Regions from separate parts of the Halanaerobium sp. genome, predicted to be linked through region 3. Evidence: riboswitches for the same ligand, from Rfam matches in the RefSeq annotation. Region 3 holds a riboswitch; each other region holds the start of a gene.
The links. A riboswitch is a leader RNA that binds a small molecule or an ion and turns the genes downstream of it on or off. The one in region 3 is predicted to bind cyclic di-GMP.

Region 1 (4,303 bases), on a different contig from region 3:
CACAGTCGTTTTGAAATTGAGGAAGACAGTGGTGATTTTGAAGCTGATGAGCAGCGGACAATTACAGTTGAAGTCAACGATATGCTCTTAGGAATTCAGGTTGATCACATTGAGGGGATTGTCTGGCTGGAAGAAGACAGCATTACCCCTGCTCCTGATGTAGAAAGTGGATTAAGACAGGATTATCTGCGCGGAGTCTGTGCTCGTGATGAGGATCATCTTCTGATTTTACTTGATTTAGAGAAAACCCTTTTTACCCAATAGCTTATTTAAGACTTTCCCCTTTTAACTGATCTATTTAATTAGGGGAAAGTTTTATTCTAGTAATAACTTTTATTAATTAAATGGAGGTGATTGTTATGCAGCTGAAAGAGGTAAGTCAGGATAAAAAACAGTATGTTATTTTTTATCTGGCCGATAAGAAGTTTGGTGTAAATATCAATCAAACAAAAGAAATTCTTTCTAATACTGAAATGACTTTTGTCCCTGACAGTCCTGATTATATCAGTGGAATAATTAATCTGCGGGGGGCGGTTGTACCCATAGTTGATTTAAAATTGCGGCTTAATATTAGTGGAGAAAGGAAGAATCAGGAGGAAAAAATAATCATTGTTGAACTTGAGGGCTTAACAGCAGGAATGATGGTTGATGATGTTAAAGAAATCAAACCGCTGACAAAAGAAAATATTGTAAATTTGCCTGATTTAGCCAGAAAAGTAGACAGTGATTATATAGAAGGTGTAGGCAGAGCTGACAGAAGTGACGAACTGCTGCTGCTTTTAGATTTAAAAAATGTTTTAAATAATCACGAAATAGAGGAGTTAAAAAATGTAGAATCGGAAAGTAGTAGTTAAGAATAGTTTAGGTTAGGAGGGAAAGTTTATGGAATTGGACCAGACAAAAAAAGATATCCTAAAAGAGGTAGCAAATATCGGAGCTGGAAATGCAGCTACTGCTTTTTCGGGAATGATTGGACAGGAGATTAATATGACTGTCCCCAAAGTAGAACTGGTTAAGATACAGGATTTACCAGCAATCACTGGCGATGAAGAAGAATTTATTGCCTGTATCATGATTAATTTTTCTGGTGAGATCTCTGGGAAAATTTTGCTGGTTGTTGATATGGAAAATGTTGAAAAAATGTTAAAGCTGATTTTTTCAACTGATGATCTACCGGGCAAGGAAATGCAGCATTCTGCGCTTAATGAACTGGGAAATATTCTGAGTGGAGCCTATTTAAAAGCTATCAATGATTTTACTGATCTGGCTCTAGACCAGAGTGTGCCGGCAATGGCTTATGATATGGCAGCTGCAGTTTTAAGCTCTTCTGTGATCGATTACAGTCAGACAGAAGACCATATTTTACTGCTGGAGACTGAATTTATTACCGAAGAAGAGAAGTTGGAACTTTTTTATTTTTTCATTCCAGAAAGAGACTCACTTGATTTTCTTTTCCAAAGACTGGTAGGTGGTAGTTTTGCCTAGTCTGGATCAGGTAGCAGAAAAACTGGTTGTTAAAATGGCTGACCATGCCATTGGTGATGAGAATACAGTTTTAGCAACTCTAGGACTTGGTTCCTGTATCGGGATTGCACTTTATGATAAATTTTCTAAGGTAGGGGGGCTTGTTCATATAATGCTGCCCGAAAATCCCGGGGGCAAAAAAATTGTTAAATATGCAGATACAGGGATTCCTTTTTTAATTACAGAAATGGAAGCTGCCGGGGCCAGAAAAAGACGCCTTGCTGCTAAAATTGTTGGTGGTGCAGGAATGTTTAAGTCTGAAAGTGGAGATTCAGTGATGAAAATCGGCGAAAGAAATATTGAAGCTGTTAGAGAAGTTTTAAAAGATGAAGGAATTAAAGTGACAGGTAGTGATGTGGGTAAAGACTATGGTCGTTCAATGTACTTTTATCTTGATGACGGCCGAGTCGAGGTTAAATCATTCAGTCGTGACTTGATTACCATTTAAATTTATTATATAGTAAAAAAAGGAATCGAATAAAAATCTATAATTTTTGGATAAATTATTCTTTACTATTGTAAATAAAAATCATTTCTGTTATTATATAATGTAATAGCAGATATTATTTAGAGGAGGTAATTTTTAAATGCCTAGAGTGTTAATAGTTGATGATGCAGCATTTATGAGATTAAATTTAAAAAATATATTAAAAGATGAATTTGAAATAGCAGGTGAAGCTGAAAATGGCAAAGAAGCAGTAGAATTATATCAGGAGTTAAGTCCGGATATTGTTACAATGGACATCACAATGCCTGTGATGGATGGACTGGAAGCCATTAAAGCAATTCAGGATATAGACCCTGGAGCTCAGATTGTTGTTTGTAGTGCCATGGGACAGCAGAAAATTGTTATTCAGGCGATTGAAATGGGTGCCAAAGATTTTATTGTTAAACCATTCAAAAAAGATAGAGTAATGGAGTCCTTAAAAAAGCTGCTATAAAATGAATTATTATTTTTTTATTTAATATGTGTTGAATAAGTGATAATTTTATAAAATTAATATAAAGTTTTATATAGGCAAAATTAGCGAAAGCTGATGACGCAAAGTTATGGGTCTAAGATATTTTATTATGGCTGCCAGACTGTACACTTAAAAATCTATAGTGAAAAACTGTAGATTTTTTCATTCTATGGGGGTATAAAATATGGATAATTTAGAAATTATAACCAGCGCGCTTGCTGGTTCTGCCCGGAGAGGTGAATTAATTGCTAATAATTTAGCAAATGTGAGCACCCCCGGTTATAAAAGACAGGATATTGATTTTAAAAGAGCTTTAAAAAAGGAAATGGATTCTTCAGATTCTATTAATCTTAAAACTACTCAGGACAATCATTTAGCTTTTAGCCGTCAATATTCTGCTGTTCAAAACTCTGAAAACAGCCGAATGAGCAGAAATGACGGCAATAGTGTGGATATTGAGGTGGAAATGGCTGAACTTGCCAAAAATACTATTTATTATAATGTGATGACTAAACGAGCTGCCGGATATTTTTCTACTTTAAATCAGGTTATTCAGCAGGGAGGTAAATAATAATGTTTAAAGGAATAGATATTAGTGCTTCTGGTCTTACAGCTCAGAGGCTAAGAATGGACACAATCTCTTCTAATATTGCTAATGCCGAAACAACCAGAGATGAGGATGGCAATACATACAGACGGAAAATTCCTATTTTTAAAGAAAAGCTGGAAAATCAGATGGGTTCGGGTCTCGGTTCTACTGCCGGTGGTTTTGAATCTGCAGGAGTGGAAATTAGTGAAATTTCAGAAGACCAATCTCCTTTTCGGCTTGAATATCGACCTGAGCATCCTGATGCAAATGAAGAAGGTTATGTTGAACTTCCCAATGTCAGTGTGATGACCGAAATGGTTAATATGATAGATGCCAGCAGGGCATATGAAGCAAATATTCAGGCGATTTCTAATTATAAGAGTATGGCAAACAGTGCTCTAAACATCAGCACTTAATTAAGGAGTGAAAAAGATGGAGATTAATCCTGTTAAGTTCCAGAGTGGATTCGAAAATTTCTCAATACAAAAGGAAGAAAAAAACAAAAATGTTCAGGCTTTCTCAGATCTATTTAGAGAAAAATTGAACGAAGTTAATCAGCTGCAGAAAGATTCGCAGGCCGTGACAGCCAGTTTTGCCGCTGGAGAAACTGATAGTGTGCATGATGTAATGATTGCTGCTGAGAAAGCAAAATTAGCAGTCAATCTAACAACCGCAGTTCAGACCAAAGTAATTGATGCATATAATGAAATTATGCGTCTGCAGGTTTAATTTAAGATGATAGAACAAAGAGCATTTACGGAAGAGGTATAATGATGGCCGAATTTTTGACAAACTATAAGGAAGAAATTCAGGATACATGGCAAAAATTAAATAAAAACATTCAAATTATAATTATTATTCTCACAGTATTAATGACCGGAGCTTTTGGCTATCTTATCTTCAGGGGAACTTCTACCAGTTATCAGCCTCTTTTTACCAATCTTTCAACAGATGATACAGCTGCAATAGTTCAGAGACTGGATGAAAACAATGTGGATTATCAGCTTGGGGGGGATAATGGTAATACAATTTTAGTTCCAGAAAGTCAGGTTCACAGATTAAGACTTGACATGGCATCAGCTGGTCTTCCTGACCAGGGTGTTGTTGGCTTTGAAATTTTTGATAATAGTGAATTTGGTACAACTGAATTTGAAAGGAAGGTCAATTATTATCGGGCTCTGGGAGGAGAATTGAGCCGCTCTATTCAGTCGATTTCGGGAATAGAATT
Region 2 (4,303 bases), on a different contig from region 3:
GTCATTGTCTCTTTCTTAGAAACTAGCTTGGTCCGGGTATTTTTGATGTGAAAGTCCATTGCTTCCGAAATCGAGCGCATAAAAAACAATAATACCTTATTACCACTGGCCCTGGCAATAGTATAATGAAACATTTTATCTGCCTTAATACTTTCTTCCTCATAACCCGAACTGGAAAGCAGATCTTCAATATATGACTGCAGTTCTTCAATTTCAGCTTCTGTTGCCCGCTCTGCTGCCAGCTTTACACAGTCAATCTCCAGCACTCTTCTCAACTCCAGGAGTTCTTCGGCCACATTATCATTTAAAAGTAATATGAGCGAAAGAGGATTAAATATATCTTCATCAAAAGAATCCCTGATAAATGTTCCCTCTCCCGGCCTACTTTCAATCAGACCAATCATCTCCAAAGCGCTGAAAGCCTCCCTAATTGAAGCTCTACTCACACCCAGATCTTTTTTTAGCTGTCTTTCTGAAGGTAACTTGTCACCCTTTTTAAGTTCACCTTCATAAATCAATTCTCTTATCTGCTCAATAATCTGTTCATAAACCTTATTATTTTTAATTTGTTTAAATTCCATTATCCTGCCTCCAAAAAATTAAAATTCAAATCTATCACCCACTGAAGCCAGCTTGACTCGCTCACCAAAAGCTTCTTTAAATTTCATGGCTACCTCCCGCCCGGTACAGTGCACCGGAGCCAGAAGTTCAAAATCAATTTCCTTAAAATAGTCGATCAAATCTGTTATACTTTCTCTGCTGGCTCGCTTGAGGTGCATTCCACCTAAAATGGCAGCAATTTTTCTATTTCCAATTTCAGCTTTGATTTCATTAATTATATTTTTTACTCCCTTATGACTGCAGCCCAGCAGAATTACAATCCCACTTTCTGTTTCAATATATAAAGAAGTATCATCATTAAAGGGATCAGTAATTTCCTTGCCATCTTTTTCAACCACATATCGGGGATTGAGATAAGTCTCCTGTCGAGCCGGAATTTCTCCTGTATTATAAATACCTGCTGCTGCAGCGATTGCAGTTTCAGCTGCCTCAAAATTTTTAATTTCAGATTCTGCAAGCTCTGTTCCAATAAACTCGAGCTCAGATCCTACCTTTTTATATTTAGGCAGAAAAACTTCGCTGTGAGCAAAAACCCTGACCTGAGGATTAATTTTCAGCAGTTTCTTTAAACCACCTGTATGGTCATCATGACCGTGACTTAAAAAAACTGTATCAATTTTTCCCAAATCTATTCCCATTTTTTTGGTATTTAAAAACAGGACCTCTCCCTGACCAGTATCAAAGAGATACTCTTTCCCGTTATATTTAAAATAAAATGAAAGGCCGTGTTCAGCCAGCAGTTTTCTCTTTTCAACTGTATTTTCTGCTAAAATAGTAATTTCCAGGTTTTTAGCCAACTTAATTCACCTCGATTTAAATCATTATTATTTACTTATTATAAGTATACATTGCTTAAACGGCTTTTTCAATTAAATCTATTTGAACCGGGTACAAGTGATTTGAATCACTTGTACCCGGTTCAAAAGAGCTGATCAGGCCGGAAGAAAAAGTTGATTTTTATCTGCCGTTAAGTGAACTGCCCGAGGGGACTGTGGAAGGAAGCATTTTAGAACTTAGGTTGGAGTTAAAAGAAAACGAAAAAAAGGCAGCCAAAAAAAGAGTTGGCAGCCTTTTAGATAAGTTAAAAAATAAAAAGAGCTGATATTTTTTCCAGCTCTTTTTGCCTTTTATTTAAATTTAATATAAAACAGGGTTAATACTGTGTCTTAAATCAAGTTCTAAATTATTAACTGCAGCTCTAGCGGCAGGGTCAAGAATAAATTTCAAATCAAAAGTTAGCTTCTCTACTCCCCTATCTCCACTAAATTTAGCTGTAGTAGAATTTAGATTCTGCCAGTCAGAATTATTCTGCCCGGCCTTTCTGATTAAAACCTGTGCATTTAAATTTCTGTTATTCAAACGGAGATTCCAGTCAGTATTACTTAAAATTTCAATTTTTAGACCAGCCTCTACAATAATTTCTCTGCTGCCGTTGTAATTAGTCATTAGAAAAGTATAGTCAACATCTGCCTTCTCAAGCACCTCTACTCTTTGAAAAATAGGGATTCTGGCTTCTGCTGAGATACTTCTTTCAATTAATGTTTTTGGCTTCCCGGCAGCCTCAACTAAATCAGCAGTACCGAAAAAATTCAAAAATAGGATTAACAAAAGCAAAGTAAAACCACTGATCTTTTTAAAATTAAATTCCATCATTTCCTCCTTTTAGCAGCCGGCTATCTCTCCAAGAGACCCTCAGCTTTGTGTCCTTACCTCACGATAAGTTTACCTTTGTTAAAAAGAGCTCTTAACCCTTTATAGCATCTTTAAGTATATCAGGATTAGTAAATTTATGTCAAGTTATAATTTTCGGCAGTTATTTAAATTATTTTTGAATAATCACTGCCTGATTATTGCTGCTGAACTAACTCCGAAAATCAATAACAGTGCAATTAAATAAACGAAACTTTTTCTCATTATCTTACCCCTCAGTTAAATTTTTAATTCTTATTAAGCCTAAATTTAGACTCCGAATTATTTTAATTATAACAGAAGATTATTAAATTATAAATATTTTTTCAGCTTAATTTATTCGAGATTTCCAACAAAAAATGGCAGTAAGGCTTAACCCCACCACCATTTTTAAAGTATATTTAAATCAAACTATTGGATTTTATTTATAATAATCTATTTACGGTCTCATGGAATCAAAGAGCAGATCTGAGAATTCAGTATTCTGCATCATACCATTAAATTTTTCAGCTCCTTCGCCATAGGCAAAGACTGGTACTGAATTAAGTGTGTGGCCACCTGTTGAAGAATTGGCTCTAATTTCTGTATTGACAACTCCTGCCTGATACTCATTAGCTATAATTGAACCAATTTCGTATCCTACAAGATAAGAATACTTGATATTGCCTTCTTCATCCAGGATTAACTCATTAAATCTGGCAACTTCTGCGTCAGTTAGAGAAATATCAGCGTATTCTTCAAAAACAGACTTAACACTCTCTACAGTATATCCTTTACCATTTTCTTTTTCTGTCATCTGGCCCGCCATATACTCTGGAGAAACACCAATATTCATTAATGCTTCTTTTTCTATTGGCTCGGTTGCTGAAAAACCAAGAGTTTCATGGTCGGCAGTCACAATTACCAGGGTGTCTCCGTTTTTCTTAGCAAAATCCATTGCAACTTTAACACTTGCATCAAAATCAAGAGTTTCTGCAACTACACCAGGTACATCTGCTGCGTGTGCTGCATGGTCAATTCTTGCTCCCTCTGCCATTAAGAAGAATCCATCTTCGTCTTCAGAAAGAACTTCAATTGCCTTTTTAGTCATTGCTTCCATTGTAGGCTCATTAGATCCAAGATCATCCCGGTCATTAATATAGTTCATATAAGATTCATTAAACAGACCAAGAAGTTTTCCATTTAAATGTACAACTTTTTCTAACTGTGTTTTATCAGATACATACTGATAACCCTTTTCTTTTGCCTTAGCAATTAAATCTTCCCCGGCTTCTTCTTCCATAAAGTCTTCACGGCCACCACCGAGCATTACATCTACATTATTAGCAATAGCCTGCCTGGCAATTTCGCCGCCCATGCCTCTATCTTTTACTGAAGCAATAAAGGCAGCTGGAGTTGCATCTGTAACCATATTTGTACTGATTACACCAGTAGCTTTTTTTCTAACCTGAGCAAAATCTAACACAGAATCAAGTTCAGCACCATTTTTATTCATTGCAATTGCACCATTGTAAACCTTATGGCCGGTTGCCATTGCAGTTCCTGCTGCCGCTGAATCCGTAACTCCTTCAGTAGAGCTTGTCATCATGATTCCTGTTTCAGGTAGTTTCATTAATTCTAGCTCGTGGTCTTTATCACCGGCAAGATAGCGAGTCATATCAATCTGGCCCATTCCCAGACCGTCACCAATTAACAGGATCACATTCTTAACTTCTGCCTGAGCTGCCGCTGTAAAGATAAGAGCAAAAACCATAAAGAGTGAAACAACCAACATTAATCTTTTTGACTTTTTAAGCATAAACTTAAAACCCTCCTAGTATTTTGTGATTTGTCAGACGACTGATGTCTGTCTATTAATATATATTCAATACCAGAAGTAGAGTTCCTGCTTTATTTTCAGATTTTTTTATTAATTCTGATTAATGAGTGTTTTGATCAGCAATTAATAGTTGTGAAAAATATTTCGATTTAATATTCTGAAAGCATTGACAGA
Region 3 (9,787 bases):
GTTCTATTCGTTCATTTATTTCATAATTTGTTATTCTATTTTCACTTTCATAAGTTTCAGACTCTGCCTCAGCTCCTGCCTGATACTGAGGAATATTTGTGTCAGTTCCCGGCACTCCTTGAGCACCCGAGCTTCCCTGCTGGCTTTGTGTTGAAACTTCTTCGCTTCTGACTATTCCATTTTCATCCACAATCGGAGTATATGTTTTGCTTTCAGCCTGTCTTTGATCAAAATTTAGATCAGCATAAACTTCTACTACAAAATTGTTTGGACCTAAAACTCTGGTCAAAAGTGAGTTTAAATCATTTTTTAAAGAGGCTTCAAATTCCTTGCGAAATACAAAATTTTGAGGATTAACACCTTCACCAGCTGCAGAATTATTATTTGAAAGCAAATTCCCGTTAGTATCAACAATAGTAACTTCTTCTAAGGGTAAATCCTGTACACCACTGGCAACTAAATTGCGAACTGCTTCTATTTGAGATTGACTCATCCTAAAACCTGGCTCTAACTCGACTAAAACTGAAGCAGTTGCAGATCTTTCTTCGGCTAAAAAAAGACTTTCCTGGGGAGGTGTAATTTGAACTTTAGAATAACTAATACCAGAAATGGATTGAACTGAACGACCTAATTCCCCTCCCAAAGCCCTGTAATAATTTACCTTTCTTTCAAATTCTGTTGTCCCAAAACTACTCTGATCAAAAATTTCAAATCCTACTACACCCTGGTCAGGCAAACCAGCAGCTGCCAGATTTAGGCGAAGTCTATAAATATCATCTTCTGGAACTAAAATGGTATTACCCTGTCCACCTAATTTATATTTAACACCATTTTCCTCTAATCTTTCAACAATCGCGGCTGAATCAGAGGTACTTAAATCCGCATATAGTGGCTGGTAATTAACAGAACTTCCTCTAAAAATCAAGTAAGCAAAAACTAAGGACATTAAAACAGTCAGCAATATAATTAAGAGTTGAATAGTTTTATTCAATTTTTTCCATAAGGTGCTGAGTTCTTCCTTATATTTTGCAAAGATCTCCGCCATCATAAAACCTCTTTCTAAATTATTAATCACTTTACTAATTATTTTATTAATTATTTTATTAATTACTTTAATGATTTATATTATTTGTGTATTTTAGAACAAAAAACAGGACAATTCTAATTTAATAAGATACTAAACCTGAAGCCGCATTATCTCTTTATATGCATCAATAGCTTTAGACTGAACTGCCGTTGTTAAATTAACAGCTATTTTAGCTTTTTCGGCCGCTATCATTACCTGATGAATATTATCAGTTTTTCCAACTGCAAAATCGGCTGTCATTTCTTGCGAATCTTTTTGCAGTTCATTTACTTCAACTAACTTTTCTTGAAAAAATTCAGAAAAATTTTTATTTTTTGGTGCCTGAGCTGCTTCATTTTGCTCAAGCTTAAAATTATTTGCTATCTTAATCGGATTAATAATATTATTCACTGTTTTCACCTCTTTTTAAAGCTTAAGTACTAATATTTAAAGCACTATTTGCCATGCTTTTATAATTAGAGATTGCCTGAACATTAGCTTCATAACTCCTACTAGCATCAATCATGTTAACCATTTCAGTCATCACACTAACATTTGGTAATTCTAAATATCCATTTTCATCAGCATCAGGATGATCTGGTCTGTACTCTACCCTAAAAGGAGAAGGATCTTCCTCAATTGCACTTACCTCAACTCCTGCCTTCGAATCACTGTTACTCCTTTTAGCAGAATTTAATCGAATAAATTCATTATTAAATTTTTCCCTAAATACTGCAACTTTTCTTCTATAAGTATTCCCATCTTGAGCACGAGTAGTCTCTGCATTAGCTATATTACTGGAAATAAGATCCATCCTCAATCTCTGAGCTGTTAATCCAGAAGCACTGATATCAATTCCTTTAAACACTTTTATTTACCTCCCTGATTTATTACTTGATTTAAATTCGAAAAATGACCTGCCGCACGACGGGTCATCACATTATAATATATACTATTTTTAGCCATTTCTGCCATTTCATGGTCAATATCTACATTGTTTTGATCATTTCGGAAACTAAGGTTATTTTTGGAATTTAAAGTCTGGGAAGTATATTCTTTGCGAAAAGGAATATGTTTTTCATTAGTAGTTTTAATTGAAATACTTTTAGAATTTTCACTGTCTATTTTTTTGGACAAGATTGACTTAAAATCAATATCCTGCCGTTTATAATTAGGTGTACCGATATTAGCTATATTATTAGAAATTAATTCACTACGTTTGACTGATCCATCAAGAGCACTTTTAATGATTGACAAATAGTTATTGATTTTTCCCACCCCCTAAATCAAAATATATAAAATTGGCCTTTAGTTTTCTAAAGGCCGCAGATAAATTAATTAAATTAGACTTCAAACTATAGTATCAGACAACTATAATAAAGTCACTATTTATTCTAATTATTATGCAACCTGGCAGTCATAACAATAATTATTGTTTTAGACCCACAGTTTTGCGCCATTGTCTTTCAACAATTTAGCCAATATTATTTATTTTAAATGAATTATAGCAATTTTTCTAAAGATTCCATTACTCTATCTTTTTTAAATGGTTTTACAATAAAATCTTTTGCTCCCATTTCAATTGCCTGAATAACAATTTTTTGTTGTCCCATTGCACTGCAAACAACTATTTTTGCAGATGGGTCAATATCCTGAATTGCTTTTATTGCTTCTAAACCATCCATAACCGGCATTGTAATATCCATAGTGACAATATCAGGCTTTAATTCCTGATAAAGTTCAATAGCTTCTTTGCCATTTTCTGCTTCACCAGCAATTTCGAAATCATCTTTAAGAATATTTTTTAGATTTAAACGCATAAAAGCAGCATCGTCTACTATTAAAACTGAATTCATATAAGGTTTACCTCCTAGTAATTCTCTGCACTGCTATTGTTAATAATAACAGATAATTTTTTTATTTACAAGACAAATTTATTAATTAATTTTTAAATTGTGATGTTTTCTTTATTAAAGGCAGTTACTCTAACTTTACCATCAGTGAGATGAAAATACATTGAGCGTCCATAATCTTTTGCCAGATCTGAACCAACAATTCTTATCTTTTGATTTTTTAGTACCTCTTTTACTGCTTCAATATTTTTTTTGCCTATCTGCATTACAGACTGACCACCTTCTGTCTTAAACATCCCTGCCCCTCCCACAATTTTTGCTTTTAATCTTCTTCTTTTAGCTCCTTTTTCAATCATTTTTTCTAAAAGAAATGGAACAGCAGTATCTGCATATTTTGCTTCCGCTTTTTTCTTCCCTTTACTTTTGGGAAGCATAACATGAGCAAGTCCTCCTATTTTAGTAAAATCATCATAAAGTGCTACTCCTATGCAGGAACCAAGACCTAAAATAACAAGCTGAGAATCTTCCTGATCTACTGCCCAGTCACCCATTTTAACTATTGTTTTTCTTTCTTCTTTTTGCTCCACACTAATCAAGGTTATCACCCATCAAATGCTGGAAAAAAATATCAATTGATTCTTCTTCGGGAATGAAAAAATAATATAATTCCAACTTTTCGTCAGAAATAATAAATTCAGTTTCTAATAAAATTATCTCATCATCACTTTGATTAAAATCTATAACTGAACTACTGAGCACAGCACCCGCCATATCATATGCTACTGCAGGCAATCCCTGGCTTAAATTTAAATTACTGAAAATATTTATTGCTTTTAAGTAGGCACCACTCAAAATATTACCGAGTTCTCTTAAGGCAGAATTTTGAATCTCATCTTCAGGCAATTCACCTTCTCTAAACAAAAGATGAAGAACTTTTTCCACCACCTGCATCTCAAGAACCAAAAGTATTTTTCCAGAAATTTCTCCTTCAAAATTAATTAATGTACAAGAAATATAATCTTCCTGGTCTCCTGTGATTTCTGGAAGATCTTCTATCGGCATTAATTCAATTCTCGGCACTGTTATATCAATTTTCTGATCAACCATTGTCGAAAAAGCTGTTGCCGCATTACCCGCACCAATATTTGCTATCTCTTTTAATATATCTTTTTTTTCTTTATCTAAATTCATAACCTGCCCCTTTTATTCGTTAACAACATTATCTTCTAATTCTTGAATTTGATTCATCTCTTCTCTAGTTAAGACACTTTCCAAATCAAGAATCATCAGCAATTCTTCCTCTTCAGTCCTACCAACACCCGCTATGTATTCACGATCTATCTTTTGCGCAAGTGAAGGTAAATTTTCAATTTCTTCTCCATTTAATTCTTTGATTTGTTTTACTTCTTCAACCATCATTCCTGCTGTTAGATTTTCTAATTCTACAATAATGATTATTCTATTCTTATCTTGAGAAGCTTCTTTGTTATTGTTTTGAGAAGTTTCTTCTTTTTTTATATTTAATCTAAGCTGTAAATCTATAACAGGAACCACCATACCACGCAAGTCTATAAGTCCCGCAATATACTCAGGACTTTCTGGTACTAAAGTCAGTTCTTTACATGATAAAATTTCTCTGGTTTGTTTTATGTTAACCCCAAATTGCTTTCCAGCAAGAGTAAATATAATATATTTTTGTTGTTCGTTCCTTTTCTTAGAATTCTTTAACTGCAAAATAATTCACCTCCAAATTTTCTATATAATATTTTAAGCAAAAAGTGTTTTTTCTAAGTCAAGAAGAATTAACAAAGGCTTGTTATCCCGAGCCCAAACACCTCTTAGGTAATCTTCTCTTATACCCTTTTCAAGTTCAGGAGGTGGGGCTATTTTTTCTTCTTCAACCCAGGTAATACCTTCTATATGATCGACTTGAATACCTAAAAGCTGTTCTTCACTTTCGACAGTTATTATTCTCTGCTCAGATTCTGCAAATAAATGCTTATCAATATGCTCTTCGATTCCAAAACGGCGGCTAAGCTCAATCACCGGCACAATTATACCTCTCAGATTAATTACTCCAACAACATAATCGGCTGTGTTTGGTACTTCTGTAATCTTAGCCTCTTTAATAATTTCTCGTGTTTTATCTATTTTTATTCCATATTGTTCAGCATCAATATTAAATACTACATATTGATTCAAATCAGACTTGCTATCCTGAGCAGCCATTGAACTAGATTTTCCTTTATTTAAGGACATTTTTTCACCTCTTTAAGAAATTTTAAATTCATTAACCAACTCTTTTAACTCTACTGTCATTTCTGTCAGACTTCCAACTGCATTATTAAGATTATCAACTGCCACAGATTGTTTCTGTACTGATTCTGAAATTTGGTCACTATTTACTGCCTGTTCTTCAGTTACTCTTGAAATATCTTTGCTTCCTCGGTTAAGCTCATCAACAGCTTCAGCAGTATTTTTAACCTGAGTCACAACATCTTTTATCTTATCTGTTATATGATTAAAAGATTTCCCAGTGCTTGCTACCGAATCCGCTCCCTCCTTAATCTGAGAGTTTGTATTATTAATTACTTTAACGGCATCCTTAATTTCCTCTTGTAAGTTACTTACAAGATTTTTTATTTCATTAGTTGAACCTTTTGTTTCTTCGGCTAAATCTCTAATCTCATCAGCAACAACAGCAAAACCTCTTCCTGCATCCCCAGCTCTCGCTGCCTCTATTGCAGCATTTAAAGCAAGTAGATTAGTCTGTTCTGCTATAGCAGAAATCATATTTACAATTCCATTTATCTGACCAGCAGAAGCATTTAAATTGTTGATTTTATCTATTGATTCTGCTGAAACATTTAGAATATTTTCCATTTCTTTTTCTGTCTTTTGCATTTCTAAGAGACCATTTTCAGCAAGCTCATTTACCTCATCAGTATATTCAGTTATACCCTGAACATTTTCATTAATATTTGAGCTAGTTGAAGCAAATTCTTGAGCTGATGCAGCTACCTCTTCAATGGAAGCAGAAAACTCTTCAATTGAAGCTGCAACACTGTCGACTGCAGAACTAGTTTCAGCTGCAGTTACTTTTAAATCAGCACCTGTTTTTTCAGTTTTAACTGCAGAACTGCTGATATTGTCAATTAGCTTCTTAATATTATCTACCATTTTATTAAAGTCAGCTGCAAGTTCTCCAATTTCATCATTATTTTCGACTTCAGCTTTTTTAGTTAGGTCTCCATTAGCTATAAAATTCACGGTGTTTCGAAGCTCTATAATTGGTTTAGAAATATAATCTGCAAGATAATAAGCAACTGCTGTACCAATTAAAACTGCAATTATCCCAATAATTAAACTGATATAACGAAGTCTAATTAATGGGCTCAAAACATTTTGGTTGTTAGCTTTAATCCCAATTGACCAGTCAGCATTATTTAAAGGAGCATAAGCTACTCCACTATCAATTCCCATCAGATTATAAAATTCTATCTGGCTTAAGTCGTTTTGCATATTATTAAAAAGCTGAGCCACTTCTTCTCCACCATCTCTTAATAGCTGCTGGTTACCGATATATTTTTCATCTTCATATGCTAGAAGATAATTATCCTGATTAATAATAAAACCATGACCGCTGCCGTTAATGTTTAAAGTAGCGGCAAATTCATTCAATTTATTAAGAGTAATTGTACCTCCAAAAAATGTTGCAAGTTTTTCCTCAACAAAATAAGGTTCAATAATCATAATAACTTCTTTAGACCCACCAGGCTGAGTTAAAGGGTTACTGATAAATATTTCTTTACTCTCTAAAGCCTGCTTAAAAACCGGATTATCAGAAAAGTCTATATCTTCTTCGGTGCTGGTTATGCTCATTACTCCCTCAAGATCCAAAATAAACATTGAATTAAGGTATTCATTGTTTTCAACTATATTTTTAAAACGTGCATTATTTCCCACCTTATAATAAAGTTCTCTTGCTAAACTTGTAGGCAGATTAACCCTTGTATCAAACCAGGCATGGTCAACATTTTCAACTGCATTCATACCCTGATCAATTACCATATCTAATTGGGCAGCACTACTTTGTATTTTATCAAGAGCAGAGCTATAGATGCTTTCTTCTAAAATATTTTTAGTTTGAAAATATGTAATAGTTGTAGAAAGAGCAATTAATATTAAAACAAGAAGACTTATTATTATAATAAGCTTTGTTTTTATACTCTGCCAGTTTATTTTTTTAATATCAAATTCCATTTAAAATTTCCTCCAATATTTATATTTATTTACTAACAACATCTCTGACATCAATAATTAAAGCAACATCACCATCACCAATTATAGTAGCACCACTGATATATCTGGTATCCTGCAGATATTTTCCAAGAGATTTAATTACAATTTCTTGCTGATTTAACAGCTGTTCTACAACTAAGCCAACTTTTCTTTCTCCACTTTTTAAGATAACGACAGAAAGATCTTTGGCTGAGTTTTTAAAAGTTTTCTGCTTTTCATTTCCAAAGATAGAGGCTGCTGAAACAATCGGAATTGTTGTTTCTCTTAATACTATTACATCCATACCTCTAATTTTTTTGATATTCTGAGGCTCAATTGTTAGAGTTTCACTAACTGAATTTAACGGAATTGCAAAAATATCGCCGAGAATCTTTACCATTAAGGCTTGCGAAATAGCCAGTGTTAGGGGTAAAGTTATCTTAAAAGTACTTCCCTTTCCTGGTTCTGAATTAATACTGATTTGACCGTCAAGTTTTTTGACAGTACTACGGACAATATCCATTCCAACACCTCTACCGGAAACATCTGTTATTTCCTGAGCTGTACTAAAGCCGGGATGAAAAATAAAATCTAGTATATCTCTTTTTTCCATCTGTTGAATTTCTTCCTCTTCCACAATTCCTTTGGCAACTGCCTTTTTAGAAATTGCTGCCGCTTCTATACCTGCACCATCATCTTTAACTTCAATAATAATTTCGCTTCCTTTTTGATAGGCAGTTAACTCAATCTGGCCTTCTTCATCTTTACCATTTGCTTTTCTTTGAGCCGGTTTTTCTATTCCATGATCAATAGCATTTCTAAGCAAATGAGTTAGAGGATCAGCTAATTCATCAATAATTGAACGATCAAGCTCGGTTTCCTGGCCTGTCATTACAAAATTAATTTCTTTATTCATTTTATTGCTCAAGTCTCTCATCATTCTTGGAAAGCGGCTGAACATTACCCCAACCGGAACCATTCTAATCTGCATCACTATATGATGTAAATCCATAGTTACCCGATCAAGCTGAGGCATGATTTCTGTAAATTTTGTTTTTTTAATATTAAGCGATTCTAAACGACTTTTGTTAATTAAAAGCTCTCCTACCATATTCATTAAAGTATCAAGTTTAGAAATATCCACTCTAACTGTAGAACTGCTGTTAAAACTGCTTACACCTGTTTTTTTAGAATCAGCTTTTTTAGCTGTGCTTTCTTGATTAATTTCCAGCTGTGAATTTTGAAGTTCTTCTAAATTAATCAAATTAACACTTTGTTGTGCTTCTAATTCTGTTTTAAACTCCTCTGAATCGAGCCAGCTTAAAGCAATTATATTTAATTCGCAAATATCTAATTCTGAGTTTTCAATTTCATCTTTTGTTGGATTAGATTTAAAAAGCTGACCAATTTCATCTAACTTTTTTAAAAGCATAAAAGCTCTTACAGACTTAAATTCTTCTTCAACAATTTCCGCTTTAATCTGATAAACTCTTTCCTTATCCTTTTTCTTATCTAAGAGCGCCTCTTTTTCTGAATCGGTCAAAAAATCTTCTAAATCTTCTGAGCTTTTTTGAGCTTTGCTTTTACTTTCTATGGGGCTATTTTCGGTATAAGCAATAAGTTCAGCTACTAAAACATCAATATCAAAATCTTCAGGTTCTTCCCCACCATTATCTTCCACAGCTTTAACTAAATATTGAATATTGTCTAAAGCCTGAAATAAAAGGTCTATAAATTCGGTTTTGACACTTATTTTTCCCTCTCTGATTTTATCCAGGCTGTTTTCTAATTTATGAGTCAATTCTGTTAAGTTTTCAAAACCCATTGCTGCTGCCATTCCTTTTAAAGAGTGAGCAGCTCTGAATATAGCATCAATTGTTTCTTTATCTTCTGAATTATTTTCCAATGTTAAAATACCATTATTTAAAACTTCTATATATTCTTTGGCTTCGGCAAAAAACATATTTAAATATTCATTGTCCTTCAAAAAAATCCCTCCCCTAGCTTTATTCGTTATTAGTTAAATAAAAAAATAATCTAATTTTTTTTTAGCTCTTTTGATCAAAAAACTTTGCTTCCTGATGACCTCTATTATGATAGCCTTTAATACTTTTTTTACGTCCATATAATTCTAAAAGTTTTGTTTTAATTTCTCCCTTTTTTTGAGTCAGAATTTCCATATTTTCTTGTTGAATTTCTGCAGCCTCAGCTAATAGTTCTTTTAACTTTTTGATATCTGATTTTTGAAGTTTTTTTGTTTCAGCTGATTTGACTGACGCTTCTTTTTCCTCAATTTCTCTGATTAGATCATTTTTAGCAGCTAATAGTTCTTTTAACTCTTCATAAGCTGCCGCCTGTATATATTTTTTCTCTTCTACTATCTTTTGATTTAATTTTTGATATAAGTTGAGTAATGAAGCCATTTTAACCTCCAATATTAACTCTCTGTTGAGGCTCAGACTTTGATTGATTTAATATTATCTCTTTATAAGCAGAATGAAGTTCCTCCAAAAGAGGAATGATATTTTTTAAATGTTTGGTGTCTTTTTTTAAATTTGCCTGCAGCAGCTCCTGATATATAAAATCA

Region 1: another riboswitch for cyclic di-GMP. It lies ahead of flgB (flagellar basal body rod protein FlgB); the one in region 3 lies ahead of flgB (flagellar basal body rod protein FlgB).
Region 2: another riboswitch for cyclic di-GMP. It lies ahead of CI949_RS08385 (hypothetical protein); the one in region 3 lies ahead of flgB (flagellar basal body rod protein FlgB).

The regions. Positions count from the first base shown of each region.
Region 1 is NZ_QBLR01000014.1:24-4,326, forward strand. It holds partial or broken gene CI949_RS02950 (chemotaxis protein CheW) at 1-264, shown strand, start outside; gene CI949_RS02955 (chemotaxis protein CheW) at 360-854, shown strand; gene CI949_RS02960 (chemotaxis protein CheC) at 883-1,485, shown strand; gene CI949_RS02965 (chemotaxis protein CheD) at 1,469-1,972, shown strand; gene CI949_RS02970 (response regulator) at 2,112-2,465, shown strand; cyclic di-GMP riboswitch class I at 2,532-2,615, shown strand; gene flgB (flagellar basal body rod protein FlgB) at 2,671-3,057, shown strand; gene flgC (flagellar basal body rod protein FlgC) at 3,060-3,491, shown strand; gene fliE (flagellar hook-basal body complex protein FliE) at 3,508-3,804, shown strand; gene fliF (flagellar basal-body MS-ring/collar protein FliF) at 3,849-4,303, shown strand, end outside.
Region 2 is NZ_QBLR01000062.1:329-4,631, forward strand. It holds gene CI949_RS08370 (FadR/GntR family transcriptional regulator) at 1-581, opposite strand, end outside; gene CI949_RS08375 (MBL fold metallo-hydrolase) at 600-1,418, opposite strand; gene CI949_RS08380 (DUF3006 family protein) at 1,553-1,723, shown strand; gene CI949_RS08385 (hypothetical protein) at 1,759-2,271, opposite strand; cyclic di-GMP riboswitch class I at 2,283-2,358, opposite strand; gene CI949_RS08390 (alkaline phosphatase) at 2,750-4,108, opposite strand.
Region 3 is NZ_QBLR01000052.1:3,373-13,159, reverse strand. It holds gene fliF (flagellar basal-body MS-ring/collar protein FliF) at 1-1,045, opposite strand, end outside; gene fliE (flagellar hook-basal body complex protein FliE) at 1,178-1,477, opposite strand; gene flgC (flagellar basal body rod protein FlgC) at 1,500-1,934, opposite strand; gene flgB (flagellar basal body rod protein FlgB) at 1,937-2,344, opposite strand; cyclic di-GMP riboswitch class I at 2,468-2,556, opposite strand; gene CI949_RS07585 (response regulator) at 2,569-2,922, opposite strand; gene CI949_RS07580 (chemotaxis protein CheD) at 3,015-3,506, opposite strand; gene CI949_RS07575 (chemotaxis protein CheC) at 3,508-4,110, opposite strand; gene CI949_RS07570 (chemotaxis protein CheW) at 4,123-4,653, opposite strand; gene CI949_RS07565 (chemotaxis protein CheW) at 4,687-5,178, opposite strand; gene CI949_RS07560 (methyl-accepting chemotaxis protein) at 5,191-7,182, opposite strand; gene CI949_RS07555 (chemotaxis protein CheA) at 7,208-9,187, opposite strand; gene CI949_RS07550 (hypothetical protein) at 9,249-9,623, opposite strand; gene fliS (flagellar export chaperone FliS) at 9,625-9,787, opposite strand, start outside.